DNA from 2 places in the Ilyobacter polytropus DSM 2926 genome. Region 2 is predicted to be linked to the other one. Evidence: riboswitches for the same ligand, from Rfam matches in the RefSeq annotation. Region 2 holds a riboswitch; the other holds the start of a gene.
What was found. Region 2 has a riboswitch for cyclic di-GMP ahead of ILYOP_RS15400 (GGDEF domain-containing protein). Riboswitches for the same ligand answer to the same signal wherever they lie in the genome.
Positions count from the first base shown of each region.

Region 1: linked by a shared signal. The riboswitch ahead of ILYOP_RS11850 (ABC transporter substrate-binding protein) and the one ahead of ILYOP_RS15400 (GGDEF domain-containing protein) in region 2 are both predicted to bind cyclic di-GMP.

Region 1 covers NC_014633.1:413,927-421,638, forward strand. Annotated here, with positions in the region: gene ILYOP_RS15305 (response regulator) at 1-895, shown strand, start outside; gene ILYOP_RS15310 (HD domain-containing phosphohydrolase) at 885-2,681, shown strand; gene ILYOP_RS16205 (HD domain-containing phosphohydrolase) at 2,722-4,212, opposite strand; gene ILYOP_RS11850 (ABC transporter substrate-binding protein) at 4,256-5,203, opposite strand; cyclic di-GMP riboswitch class I at 5,279-5,354, opposite strand; gene rfbA (glucose-1-phosphate thymidylyltransferase RfbA) at 5,795-6,697, shown strand; gene rfbC (dTDP-4-dehydrorhamnose 3,5-epimerase) at 6,684-7,256, shown strand; gene rfbD (dTDP-4-dehydrorhamnose reductase) at 7,253-7,712, shown strand, end outside.
Region 2 covers NC_014634.1:44,641-52,352, forward strand. Annotated here, with positions in the region: gene ILYOP_RS14635 (putative bifunctional diguanylate cyclase/phosphodiesterase) at 1-686, opposite strand, end outside; gene ILYOP_RS14640 (PAS domain-containing protein) at 665-1,321, opposite strand; gene ILYOP_RS15400 (GGDEF domain-containing protein) at 1,398-1,964, opposite strand; cyclic di-GMP riboswitch class I at 2,365-2,440, opposite strand; gene ILYOP_RS14650 (type I restriction endonuclease subunit R) at 3,819-6,623, shown strand; gene ILYOP_RS14655 (hypothetical protein) at 6,670-6,942, shown strand; gene ILYOP_RS14660 (HepT-like ribonuclease domain-containing protein) at 7,135-7,488, shown strand; gene ILYOP_RS14665 (type I restriction-modification system subunit M) at 7,612-7,712, shown strand, end outside.

The sequences.
Region 1 (7,712 bases), on a different replicon from region 2:
GGCAGTTGAACGAATAATTCTCTACAGGAATCAACTCTATCGTGACAGGGAACTCAAGATAAACTCCCAGATAGTTTCAAAGATAAACGAAGAATTAGAAAGAAGAATAGAGAAAAGAACTTTAGAGATAAATCAAGTTCAAAGTCAGCTTTTTCAAACTTCAAAACTGGCTACTCTAGGAGAGATGGCAGCAGGATTGGCCCATGAGCTGAACCAACCTTTGGCAGGGATGTCTCTATGCACTACCAATATGAAAAAATTAAAGCAAAGGGATCTTTTGAGTGATACTGAAATAGATGAAACAATTGAGAATATAGAGGGGCTCATAAAAAGGATGTCCAAGGTTATAGTTCATATCAGAACCTTTGCCAGACAGGATCTCCAGAAGTTTAAGCCAACTAATGTAAATGAAAGTGCTGAAAATGCGCTGAACCTCATGGAAGAACAGCTAAGATTGAATGATATTGAACTTATACGGAATTTTGACCTTAACATCCCACAAATAATTGGAGAACCTTATCAGATAGAACAGATCGTAATAAATGCCCTGTCTAATGCTAAGGATGCTTTGGCTCAAAAAGAGATTTCTGATCACAATAAACTTCATGTATGGAGAAAAAAAATAGAAATGAAAACTTCATTGGTGAATCAATGGGCGTGTATTGATATAATTGATAATGGTATAGGGATGTCTAAGGCAGTAAAAGAGAAGATATTCGAACCTTTTTATACTACCAAAGAAGTGGGTAAAGCAACTGGGCTAGGTCTTTCCATAAGTTATGGGATAATAGAAAGTCATAAGGGACGAATAGATGTTTCCAGTGAGGAAGGAAAGGGAACAACTCTGTCCATTAAGTTGCCTATAAGTACGGAAGGGGAAGATAATGAAGAATAAAATTCTTGTAATCGATGACGAAAAAATGATCAGAGAAGGTCTGAAAAAACTTCTTATGCTAGATGATTACGAGGTTCTTTTAGGCGAGGACGGAATTCACGGTCTTGAGGTCATTGAAAAAGAACATGAAAATATCCAGGTAGTAATATTAGATATAAAAATGCCGAGAATGGACGGAATGGAAGTCTTGCAAATAATAAAAAAGAACTATCCTGAGATAGAAGTAATAATAAGCACTGGCCACGGGGCAATAGAGACAGCAGTTCAGGCCTTGAGGTTTGGAGCTTTTGACTATACAAATAAACCTATAGAGTATGATGAACTGGTCTTGATAATTATGAGAGCTCTCGATAAGCAAAGAGTTGTGAGAGAAAAACAGGCAGCTGAAGATGCTCTAAGATTAAGTGAGGAAAAATACAGGACAGTAGTCGAGCAGGCAAATGACGGGATAGCCATTATAAAAGATGGGGTATTTGAGTATGTAAGTCCTCCCTTGGGAAAGATATTGAATTACACTGTTTCTGAGCTAGAAGGAAACTCTGTTATGAATAATATATCTTCAGATAGTGATTATGAGTTTAGGAATTACATGGACAGCGGCTTTACAGGGAAGTCGGAAATAGTATTCTTGAATAGAGATAAGGAAAAAATATATATAGAATTGAGCTCAGGGACTATCGAGTATAGGGGTAAAGAGGCTTATTTAGTAATTTTTAGAGATATAACAGAGCGAAAACTCTCAGAAGAAAAAATAAGATATTTAAGCTTTCATGATAGTCTGACAGGATTATATAACAGGGGTTATTTTGAAGAGGAGATGAAAAGACTCGACACAAAGAGACAGCTTCCAATAAGTATTATTGTCGGTGATGTAAATGGACTAAAACTCTCTAATGACGCTTTTGGTCACTATATCGGAGATGAACTGCTAAAGGCAGCAGCAGAGTGTATAAAAAAATCATGTCGCAAAGAAGATATCATCTCTAGATGGGGTGGAGATGAGTTTGTAATTTTACTTCCCACAGTTACAGAAACTAATGTCCAAAAAGTATGTGACAGAATAATGAATGAGTGTGAAAAATATGATGAGCTGCCTTTTAAGATAAGTATCTCACTTGGTGAAGCTACAAAGAATGATGAATCTCAGGATCTCAGGGAGATTTTAAAAACTGCAGAAGACAAAATGTATAAAAATAAATTGATGTCAGGTAAAAGCATGAGGAACTCTATAATAACTTCTCTAAAGACTACTTTATATGAAAATAGTTTTGAAACAGATGAGCACAGTGGAAGAATGATTAAACTGTGTAAAAAATTTGGAAAAGTTTTGGAATTGTCAAATTCTAAGATTGAAGAGCTGGTTGCCATCGCAACATTACATGATATAGGAAAGGTTGCCATACCTAAAGAGATACTTTCAAAACCTGGCAAGTTAACTTTAGAAGAGATGGAACAAGTAAAAAAACATTCTGAAATAGGATACAGAATAGCAAAATCATGCCCAGAAATATCCCATCTGGCAGAAGGAATATTAGGACACCATGAGAGATGGGATGGAGAAGGATATCCCAATAAACTTAAGGGTGAAAAAATTCCATATGAATCTAGAATAATTTCTATATTAGATTCATATGACGTAATGATCAGTGACCGCCCCTATAAAAGAAAAATGAATCAAAAAGAGGCGGAAAAAGAATTGAAACGTTGTGCAGGTACACAATTTGATCCTTGCCTAGTTGAAAAATTTTTAGAGCTATTAGAAGAGCAATCTCTGCTTGTAAGTTAAAAGAGGGTTCCATGTGGAACCCTTTTTTAACTTAATATAGTTATTCACCATCAGGATGATTATTATAGATTTCGTTGAATTTATGGTGTATTTTAGAAAAAGCGGAGAGTATATCAGGGTCAAAATGTTCAGGAGAAGTTCTTCCATCTCCTTCTAAAATTATTCTGACAGCTTCTTCGTGGGTAAATGCTTTTTTATATGGTCTTTTACTGACAAGGGCATCATAGACATCTGAGATGGCCATTATTCTGGCTGATAAAGGGATATCTTCTCCAGAAAGTCCTTCTGGATATCCTGATCCGTCCCATTTTTCGTGGTGAGAATAAGCAATCTCCTTGGCAAAAGACAGAAATGATTTATTCCCAATGAATTTTTCAGATTTTTCGATGGTCTCTCTGCCATAAATTGTATGTTTTTTCATTATTTCGAATTCCTCTTTTGTGAGGCCGCTAGGTTTTAAAAGAATGCTGTCTGATATACCTACTTTTCCAATATCATGTAAAGGAGCTGATTTAAACATCAACTCAATATTCTTTTGGGTGAGCACCTTAGAAAATTTTGGATTGTCTTTAAGATATTCAGCCAGTGTTTCAACGTAGTGCTGGGTCCTGAAAATATGACTTCCTGTTTCATTATCCCTGGTTTCGGCCAGGTAAGCCAGACTTCTAATTGTGATATCCTGGGTAAGTTTTAACTCCATATCTCGCTTATTTACTTTAATTTCAAGATTTTCATTATGACCTTTTAATTTATCATGAAGTAATTTTAACTCTTCATCTCTTGTTTTTATTTTTTTGGTCATGTTATTGAATTCCTTGATTAAAGGGTAAAATTCCCTTCCTTTAGATTCATCTACGTGATAGGAATAGTCTCCTTCTGAAACTGCCTGAGCCGCCTTATAGAGTTTTGAGGCGGGAATGAAAAGGCTAAAGGTCACTATCCCAATAATACAAAGCAAAAGCAGTATTACTATTATAAATTCTGTTTTAAGAAAAGAATTATTTAAATTCATTAAAAGTCCTTTTATAGAACCAATATCGGATTTTATATAAATAACTCCTGTGATATCGTTATTATTTATTATGCTATACCTACTTCCATTAACTGGAATGGCCATGACCAAAGTGTCGCTAGAAAAATCAGATTTTATATATTTAAGCTTTCTGCCACTGAAAAGATTATCTAAATTTTCAGTATGCAAACCGTCAGATTCATTAAAAATTATGTTTGAAGCGATAATATTTTTATTCTTATCATAGATTGTAATTTCCTTAATAAAACCACTAGCCCCTATACTTTCCGTCATACGCTGAAGATCATAGAAGTCATTGTTTTGCATCAAAATTGAACTTGATAAATTTACACTGTCCAGTATAGCAGAGATTTCTTTCTCTGTATTCGTTTGAATATAATCATAGAATAAATTTTGGTACAGAAAAGATGCTAAGATAGATACAGCAGTCATTGTGATAGCTATCCCTAAGATGATTTTTAGACAAAACTTTATAAAATTTTTCCTTATTATATTCATTTTATTCACCTGTTATTATTTTTTTGAAAATCTAAAGTTGAATTCAATCTGTAATATTATTGATTATTTCTTCAGAATAAATATCTATGGCATTTACTGGATCTTGCAAGAGGTTGTTTTTAAGTAAAAATTCATTTAGTTCATTTATATGGGTTTTTAATACTCCAGCAGAAAACATTGTTTTATTTTCATTAGGAGTAAAAAAATAAAAGCTATTATAAAAAGCCTGAAACTCTTTTACAGACATATTTTCTTTAGAGGCCATTAATTTATAGGCTTCATCTGGATTATTTATGACATATTCCTGTGCCTTATACCATGCATTTATGAGGACTTTATAATCTTCAGGTCTTTTTTCTAAAGTCTTAGTTTTAGCTATAATAGCATCGTTGTATCCATCGATATCTTCTGTAGTTATTGCCACCCTTCCATTTCCATTTTTAGCAGCCTGATTCATAAAGGGGTCATAGGTGAAGCATGCATCCACCTCGCCAGCTACAAAGAGCTTCATCGCTTTTTCAGATGTGGTGGAGATAATCTTTACATCTTTATCCGAAATCCCTATTTTTTCCAAGGCTTTGTACAACAAAAAATGTTCATCGGTAGCTACCTCTACAGCTATTTCTTTACCCTTTAGTTCTTTTAAATCGTTAATATAATTTTTTACTACGAGGCCGTCTGCTCCGTCTATACGGCTGGTAGTGAGTATTATTTTTCCATTCTCGCCTTTATTATGATTTCGCATTGTGTTCAAATAAGTAGAATGTGTCAAGTCTGTTTTTCCAGCATAAAGAGAAGCTATGGAGTCTGACCAGGTTGAAAATCTTATAATCTCAACAGGGATGTCTTCAAAGTATCCTTGTTCTTGTGCTATATACCATAGTTCACAGGGGGGCCAGCCATTAATGGAAATCCTTATGGGTTCTTTGTAAGCTTTACATCCGGTAAATAGAACTATTAAAAAGCAAAATAATAAGACAGTTTTCTTCATAGCTAAAAATCTCCTCAAAAATAAAATAAGTATGGAAAGAAATCCATACTTTAAAAAAGGGACAAAGAATTTTTCCTCGGGAACTGGCTGCCATTTTAAAGGCCCTATAGTTTTGCGTCCCATTGTTTCCAATGGTTTGCCGATATTTTTTTTAATATATTTCAAATAATTATAGCATATAATGATGAAAAAAACCATGTTAGACACAGTATTTTTGCTATCATTTTGGTTTTTTTTATCAAATTTTGTCTAACGTAAAACAAAGCCCATATCGGGTCTCTGTGCCGTAGAAAAGAATTGGTTTTACATCATTCCTGGCATTCCCATTTGTGGCATAGCTGGGTTATGGTTTCAGCAACAATTACTTTTGTGGTTAATATAAAACCGAAATAGAATCGGCATTCTGAATAGCTAATCTAATAAATGTTGCTGCGCTGAACTATGGCTTCAGAAAGGATTTTTATTTTTATACTAGCCGACTATTAGAATTAATTGGACAGATAATTTCAGTTAATGTACAATTATTCATATAGAGTGACACTTAATAATTTAATGCCAGATTTGAAATAAGTCAGATTTTCGGAGGGAATTATGAAAGGAATTATACTTGCTGGTGGGACAGGAACAAGATTGTATCCAGTAACTAAATCCATATCAAAACAGATAATACCTGTTTATGATAAGCCTATGATATATTATCCAGTATCGGTACTTATGCTAGCTGGCATAAGGGAGATACTTGTCATCTCAACGATGAGAGACATTTCTGTATTTAAAGAGTTGTTAGGTGATGGTTCTAACTACGGCCTTAAAATATCCTACGCTGTTCAGCAAGAACCCAATGGCCTGGCAGAAGCCTTTATAATAGGAGAAGAGTTTATAGGAAATAAACCTTGTGCCCTTGTTCTAGGAGACAATATATTTTATGGGCATGGTCTCACAGGTATGTTGAAAGAGGCTGCATCTATAAAAAATGGAGCCACTATTTTTGGTTATTATGTAAATAATCCTGAATCTTTCGGCGTTGTAGAATTTGATCAAATGGGAAGGGCAGTTTCATTAGAAGAAAAACCTAAAAACCCCAAATCAAATTATGTAGTTCCAGGACTTTATTTTTACGACAATACAGTTGTGGAAAAAGCCAAAAGAATAAAACCCTCTAAAAGAAATGAGTTAGAAATAACAGAGTTAAACAAAATGTATCTCAAAGAAGGAAAGCTAAAAGTATCAAATCTAGGAAGAGGTATGGCCTGGCTTGATACAGGAACTCATGATGCCTTGCTAGATGCAGCTAACTTTGTAAAAACAATACAAGCCAGACAGGGAGTTATGATCGCCTGTCTAGAAGAGATTGCCTACAATAACGGCTGGATTACCAAAGAACAATTGGGAAATCAGATCAAGCCCCTTATGAAGTCCCATTACGGTGAGTATCTTCTAAAACTTATAAATAAGGATAGATTAGAAACGAGGATAAATAATGACAAAATTTAAAATAACAGAAACGAAAATAAAAGATTTGATAATTATAGACCCAGTTGTATTAAGTGACCAGAGAGGTTTTTTCATGGAGACATACAACAAGAGATATTTTGAAAAACTAGGTTTTAACTTAGAATTTGTTCAAGATAATCACTCAAAATCAAAAAAAGGAGTTTTGAGAGGACTTCATTTTCAGAAAGAGCATTCTCAGGGAAAGTTAATAAGGGTAACAAGAGGAAGCATATGGGATGTGGCAGTTGATTTGAGGAAAAAAAGTCCGACTTTTGGTGTATGGCATGGTTTAATTCTAAGCCAGGAAAACAAAAAGCTTTTTTATATACCAGAAGGCTTTGCCCATGGTTTTTTAACCTTGGATGATGATACAGAGATACAGTATAAATGCACTGATTTTTATTATCCTGAGTTTGATTCAGGTATAAACTGGGATGACCCTGATATCGGCATAAAATGGCCCTTTAAAGAATTTGGATTAGAGGAAGAAAATCTGATTTTGTCAGAAAGAGACATGGATCAGCCTAGTTTTAAGGAGTATTTAGGAGGAGCAAAATGATTCTTTTAACAGGAGGAAAAGGTCAACTGGGCAGTGAGTTCCAGAAACTCTTTAAAAAACTCGGCGTAGAGTATATTGCCCCGGGACACAGGGAAATGGATATTACAGATATAAATGCTGTGAAAAACTTTCTCGATGGGAAAAATATAGATTTTGTAATAAACTGTGCCGCCTATAATGATGTTGATAGGGCTGAAATGGAACCGGAAAATTGTTTCGCAGTAAACTGCCTGGCACCTGAAAACTTAGCCTTAGAATCTAAAAAAATAGGAGCTGTTTTTGTGACCTATTCAAGTGATTTTGTATTTGACGGAGAAAAAAAGAAACCGTATACAGAATCTGATATTGTTAACCCGATGAGTGTTTATTCCAAATCAAAGGCAGAAGGAGAAAAACGTGTTTTTACTGCCTGTGACAAGATCTTTGTCATAAGAACCTCTTGGGTATTTGGTACGG
Region 2 (7,712 bases):
TAAAGCTCTAATTCATTATTTTTAATGGCCTGTCTAAGCTCAGCTTTTATGCTCTCTTTTCTTTTTATAGATTGATTAAGCTCCTCTGAAAAAAAACAGTAGCTGTCTTTACCTATGTTTTTTGCCTGGAACATTGCAGCATCGGCATTGTTTAAAAGTTTTTTTACTGTTGATCCATCATCTGGAAACACTGAAATACCAATGCTTGCTGAAATAAAATTTTCTCTACCTTCAATTTTAAAGGGGTGTTTCAAGTTTGACAATATTTTATTGGATATATCTGATAGCTGTTTAACGTCTGAAACTCCTTCAAGGATAATTATAAACTCATCTCCGCCTAATCGTGAGAGGTTACAGTTCTTTCCAAGGAAATTTTTTAAACGCTTTACCACCCTTTTTAAAAAGAGATCCCCTACATAGTGACCATGATCATCATTTATGTTTTTAAAGTTATCAATGTCTATGTAGAGCAGAGAGAATTTTGAGTTATTTTCAGATGCATTTAAAATTGATTCAAAAAGACTATTTATAAACATTTTACGATTTGGTAAGTTTGTCAGAGTGTCATAGTAAGCTAGTCTTTCAATGGTTTTTTCAGCTTCTCTACGTTTTGTAATGTCATGTATGGATCCATGTACAATATTACTTTGTGGGTCGAACTCAGCTAAAGAGTGGATTGATACGATATTTCCATTTTTTTATTTTTTATTTTGAATTCCACATCATATTGGAATCCTTTTTCAATCATATCTCTGAAAGCTTCCCTTTTTCTTTCTCTATATTCTGGAAGTACCATGTTTTCAATTTCATTATACTGATAAGGCCCGTATTCCACTCCGTATATTTTTTCCGCACCCTCAGAACCATACATGATTTTTTTATTTAAATCTAATTCCCAGTGTCCAAATCCCGCTAGCAGCTCAGCCTTTTTGTATCTTTTTTCATTGTCCAGAATATTTTCTATTGTTTTAAATGCAATTAAGGCGTTCCGTATTGAAAAATCCATCACAGAAACGTTAGCATTTTTAGTGATACACCCGTAACAGAAATTGCTTTGAAGTCTTTCTATCTCATAAGATTTTATTTCAGAGGTTAGATATATAAAAGGAATATCTTTAAGAGATAAAATATTTTTAATAAAAACGGAAGCATTTTTTATAGAGTCGATGTCAATTAGGACGATTTTTATAGAGTTATTTTTTTCATAAAGTTCAATCGTTTCTCTGTAGGATTTGGCAGGAATAACTTTATAGTTTAAAGTTCTCAGTATTTTAATTTGTCTTGCTGTATTTTCTTTATCTTTAGATATTAATAGAATCATAGTTTTTATTAGGCCCTTTCGTATTATATACTCATAATGTATAATTTGCGTTATAACTTTGGCACAGCAACTAATTTTAAAGAGCTATACTTATTTTGTCTTTACCACTTTTTTTGGAATCGTACATAGCCTTGTCCGCTCTATTAATTAATTCTTTCCAATTTTCATTTTTCTGATAAGACACTATTCCTGAACTTATACTAATTTTATTTTCATAAAGGAAATCATTCTTTTTCATTTTGGTGTTAATTCTTTCAGTTATTTCGAGGGCTTTTTCTGTTGATGTATCTTGATATAATATTATGAATTCATCCCCGCCATATCGGATAGCGTTGTCCGTCTCTCTTATAGAGCTTTTAATAAGTTTGCCCATAAATTCTAGAACTTCATCTCCTCTTTTATGACCATATTTATCATTTATATTTTTAAAGTTATCAAGATCGATAAATGCTATAGATATTTCTTTGTCAAATGCCAATGATTTTTTTATTAAGGTATCCAGATTTAATTCTAAGTAATGTCTATTATATAATCCGGTCAAATGATCGTGCATACTTTTATCTGATATAGTAGAACGAATCTTTCTTTGATTCATAAAAGATAAAATTGTAACTGTTGATATGGTCATCAAACCTATAGGCATCAAAATTTTATCCAAATTGGAAATAAAACCTTCCATTTCATATATTTCATCCATCACATTTTGAAATGATCCTGCGTAAAATAGAATAAATCCGAATATGATGAATCTATTGAAGTAATTTTTTCCGAGGTCGAACCTCACAAAGTATATCCATATAATAGGTTGGATACATATCAAAAGCTCACTAACAATATCCCATGAGGTAAAACCCACTAACTTTGGAAATGACATATCTGTGTATGTTAAAATTATTGTTACGATTAAACAAATTAAATATGATACTTTTGTCCTCTTGTCCATGTTTTACCCCTTTTATTTTTTTCGTGGTTATTCAAAATATATTCCATAATTAAAAAATGCCTGACCTATTTGGCCACGCAAAAAATAGAAAAACCTTTTTTTTTGCAACTGGCTGCCATTTTAAAGGCCCTATAGTTTTGCGTCCTAACATTTCCATTAGTTTGCCGAATATTTTTTGATAGTACCACTTTTCGACCATATAGGTCAAGTTTTTAATATACTTAACAGAAAGGTTCTACGATAACTTCATAAAAGATGAGAATCAATATAAATTTTTATAAATAAAAAAAAGGAAACATTTAAAAGTAGACGTAGTTTTAAATCGGACAACATTTTTAACAACTGTATCATAATTGGCAATCACTTCTCCCCGGAGTGGTTGTCTCCCCATCCTAAAGCCTAAATGGTTAAGTCAACCAATTTGTAGCGGCCAAAAATAATATAAAAATTTAATTAGTTTTAAATCAGACACCAATCAAATTTATGATAGATTGACAATCACTTTTCCCGGTAGTGGTTGTCCTTTCCTCCTATTCATTCCTTTATACTTTCCTATAAATTCAGATAGAAAAAAACTTCTATTTTTGGAGATTTACCCTTGAAAATATGACAGCCTTATTTGGATTTTAAACCTCTTTAAAACCGTCAGTCTCATGTTTATAAGGGTTGAATGGTTATATATGCGACGAAAGACAATATAAAACAGGTGGAAAATTTTAGATCCGTGCAAAAAATAAAAAATACTCCTCCAGTACCTAAGATGGAAGAGTATCATCAATTTATTCTTCTTTTAAAACTTTGTAAGCAGGATTTCCCAATATTTCTCTGACCACTATGTTTTTAATTTTTTTATCTTTCACATAGAAGTTTTCAAAGGCTTCGTGTGGACAAGATCCAAACGCTATACCGAGAATTTTAGCCTCTTTTTTGATTTTACCTTCTCTATCGATTATCTCATCATTTGAGTAAACTAAAAATTTTCTATAATAACTCTCCTCTTCAATGAGGTAATCATAGCAATAATCGTCTTATAGACAGCTGGAACCAACTTTTCCTTTCTCTATTTCATCTGCTATTTTTCTCAATATATCTGGTACTTTTTTTAAGTCTTTTCCGTACAACTGTACTATCGTTTTCACGTGTGAATCCTCCTATATAAAAGGTATTAACCCAAAGAATCTTAATTTTATTTTCAAAGGTGACCTACGGCTATTTTTGAAGTGAAAGATCTTTATAAAGCCTATCTCTTTTATTAGGATAATATTTTTATCGAATAATTGCAAGGTTGAAAACCATACAATTTTAATTTTTTTTAATGATAAATTTTCAAAAGTATAAAATTTAAGGCAGGTAAAATAAATGTATTTTCCGTAGTTGAGATGCCCGAGGGCTCGAAATAGGTTTTGTTTCATTTTACCGGATTGTAAAACCAGGTATCTCCGTAGAAAAAATAAAAAAAGTGATTTTAGGTGCTTTTTGAGGCTGTCACGTAGACTATGAGGGTTTTGTGGTATATACTAGTGTTGAAAAGCATATGGGTTTCAAGGAGGGAATATGTGCATACAGAGTGAGGCAGCACTTGAAAATAAACTACTAGAGCAACTGAAAGCTCAGGGATATGAACAAATTCATATAAAAGACGAAGATGAACTCAAAAGCAACTTTAGGAAACAGCTAGAGAAGCATAATAAGATAGAGCTTTCAGACAGGGAGTTTTCCAAGGTACTGATACACCTAGACGGTGGAAGTGTCTTTGACAAAGCCAAAAAGCTACGAGATAAGTTTGAACTGAAGAGAGATAACGACGATATATTTTACATAGAGTTTTTTAACTGTAAAGATTGGTGCAGAAATATTTTTCAGATATCCAATCAGATCTCTATGACAGGGAAGTACAAGAATAGGTACGATGTGACCATCCTTATAAACGGACTGCCTTTGGTACAGATAGAGTTAAAGAGAAGCGGCATAGAGTTAAAAGAAGCTTTTAATCAGATAAACAGATACCATAAGCACTCTTATAGAGGGCTTTTTAACTACGTCCAGCTATTTGTAATAAGCAACGGTGTAAATACAAAGTATTATGCCAACAATAAGACTCAGTCTTTCAAGCAGACCTTCTTCTGGACCGACATAGAGAATAAAAGGTATAGCAGACTGAACGAGTTTGCAGAGACTTTCCTGGATAAGTGTCACTTAGCTAAGATGATATCCAAATATATAGTTCTTCATGAGTCTGATAAGATTCTTATGGCTCTGAGGCCCTATCAGTATTTTGCAGTTGAGAAGATTGTAAATAGGGTAGAAAACAGCCCTACAAAGAACGGATACATATGGCACACAACTGGATCAGGGAAGACCCTAACATCTTTTAAGGCCAGTCAGATTATCACCCAGAATAAGAATGTAGACAAGGTAATGTTTGTAGTGGATAGAAAGGATCTAGACTACCAGACCATAAAAGAGTTTGATGCATTTTCAAAGGGTTCTGTAAATGGCACAGATGACACAGGGCACCTTGTAAAACAGCTGACCGACGATAAGACTAAGCTTATTATTACAACTATTCAGAAGCTAAATAATGCCATAAGCAAAGGACATTTACAGAGGAAGATGGAGGTTGCTAAAGACAAGAGAATGGTATTTATCTTTGACGAGTGTCACCGTAGTCAGTTTGGAGGAACAGCAACAACTAAAGGAACTCACCAGAAGATAAAAGAGTTCTTTAGCAATAAGCAGTTCTTTGGATTTACAGGAACTCCTATCTTTGCTGAGAATTCAATAAAAAATAAAACTACTGTAGATCTCTTTGACGAGTGCCTGCATAAGTATGTAATAAAAGATGCCATCAACGATGACAACGTTTTAGGATTCTCGGTGGAGTATTATAATACTTTTAAGTCTCACCTCACTGATGAAGAGGGGAATGATTTACCTGTAGACGATATTAGGGTAGAGGGAATAGATACCAGAGAGGTATTCAGAGCTGAGGAAAGATTAGACGGGGTAGCAGAATTTATTATAAACAACCATGCTAGAAAGACTTACGGTAAGGAATTCACCTCAATATTCGCAGTGGACTCGGTGGAATCTCTTTTGAAGTATTACAACATATTTAAAAGCAAAGACCACAATCTAAAGATAGCAACGATATTTAGCTACCAGGCTAATGAAGAAGATCCAGACGCAAATGGCTACACAGAAGAAGAGGAAGAGAAAACAGGACTTCATACCAGGGATAAGCTGGATATGATTATAAAAGACTACAATGAAACTTTTGGTGACAACCACGACCTCAACAGAGAAAACGGATTTAACGCCTACTATGTGGATATCTCCAAGAAGGTAAAAGACAGAAAGATAGATCTCCTTCTTGTTGTGAACATGTTTCTAACAGGTTTTGACAGTAAGAGCTTAAATACCCTTTATGTGGACAAGAATCTTAAACACCACGGTTTAATACAGGCATTCTCAAGAACCAACAGAATTTTAAACGAGAAGAAGAAGCACGGGAATATAGTGTGTTTCAGAAATTTAAAAAAGAGGACAGACGAGGCAATTACCTTGTTCTCTAACAAGGATGCCATTGAAACTGTACTGATGAAGCCCTATGAGCACTATGTAGAGGATTTTAATAAGCATATCCTTGAACTTTATGATATAGCACCAACTGTAGATTCTGTAGACTATCTACAGAGTGAAGACGATAAGGCGAAATTTGTCCAGGCATACAGAAACCTTCTGAGGCTTATGACTAGACTGTTTTCATTTAATGAATTTTCCTTTGACTACCTGCATATGGGAAGACAAACTTTTGAAGACTATAAGAGCAAGTATCTGGACATCTACGAATATAGAAAAGGAGATAAGGAAAAAGTCTCTATATTGGATGAATTGGATTTTGAAGTGGAGCTAATAAGGCGTGATGATGTAAACGTGGCATATATTATGACTCTTCTAAAGGATTTAGATACAGGAAGTGCAAGCTTTGTGAAAGACAAGGAGTTTATCCTAAGAACTATGGAGGGCTCTGAGGATCTACGTAGCAAGAGGGAGCTAATAGAGAAGTTTATAGAGGAGAATCTTCCGCATATTGATGATGGCGGAGATGTGGAAAGTAAATTTGAAGAGTTCCTCGTTGCAGAAGAGGAACGAGAGGTAGATGCCTTTGTGGCACAGGAGAATCTCCATAGAAGTAAGGTAGAAGAAACCATGGAAGAATACAGGTATTCCAACAAGATGCAGCGTGACTTTATCAAGGCTGCCTTTATACGGAAGCCACCTTTGAAAGAAAGAAAGGTTAAAATTCCAATGATTGCAGATAAAATAAGGGAGATAATACACAAGTATACCTGGTGATAAGAAGTAATTCCTAATAATTCCAGGGCAGAAGGGAGAGTTCAGAGTGATCAGAGACTGGAAATACACAAAGAATTCAAATAAAAGAAGAAGACTCGAATTAAAAAATGAAGGTAACTGCTGGAAAATAGACCTTATAAAATACAATGACACAAGCAGAGAAACCTTCTCAGCAGAGGGATATGTTATTTTGGAATCTACTGGAGAAAAAACCTTGATTCTTCCTAAAATAGGAGATGGTAAAAAAGAATTTTCACTAAAGCAGGTAGTTCATAGATTAACGAAGATGATAAAAGTGGACAAGATAAAAATAAAGTGACATAGAAGCTTAGTTTAAGAAGATTTCTACAATTTATAGATAAAATAAGGAGTTATACGTTATAAATAACTTATTAAAACATAAAGGATATGCACAGATATTTTGTAGAAATTATGTAAGAAGCATGCTAAAAAGCGTTACGAATCCATTCTTTTAACTTGCTTCGAGATTAAATTTAGAAGGAGGTTATTTATGCAAGAAGACGTTAATAGTGATCTAGTCCCTATTATTGATATCGTAAAAAGTATAAGGAAACTCTCTCAGTTGGCTGAGGGCTACAACACCTCAACAGAATTTTATAATTCTATGGATAAATTAACTTTTCAAAATTCCATTGAACTACTTATAAATATAGGATCAGCTTCTAAAAATGTCAGCAATGAAGTAAAAGAAAAATGTCCTGAAGTTCCTTGGCATGTGATAAAAAACTTCATAGAAGTTAGAGAGGAGGATTGCACAATATTGAACAGAGCGGTTATTTTCGATTTAATTAAAGATAAGCTGCCATACATAGCTGGAGCTTTAGAGGATTTAACTAAAAACTAATGGAACTTTGTTTAAGGGGGGGTATGCCTCTCTTTTTTATTTGCCGTGTTTCCATATGTGGTGGAATGGTATATACTGTTAGTGTGATTGATCTTATAAAAATTGTATTTTAAGGAGAAAAGCATGTCAGAACATAAACAAGAACTGGAAAAAAGGCTTTGGGCCATAGCAAACGAGCTGAGAGGTAATATGGGTGCAGATGAATTCAGAGATTACATTCTGGG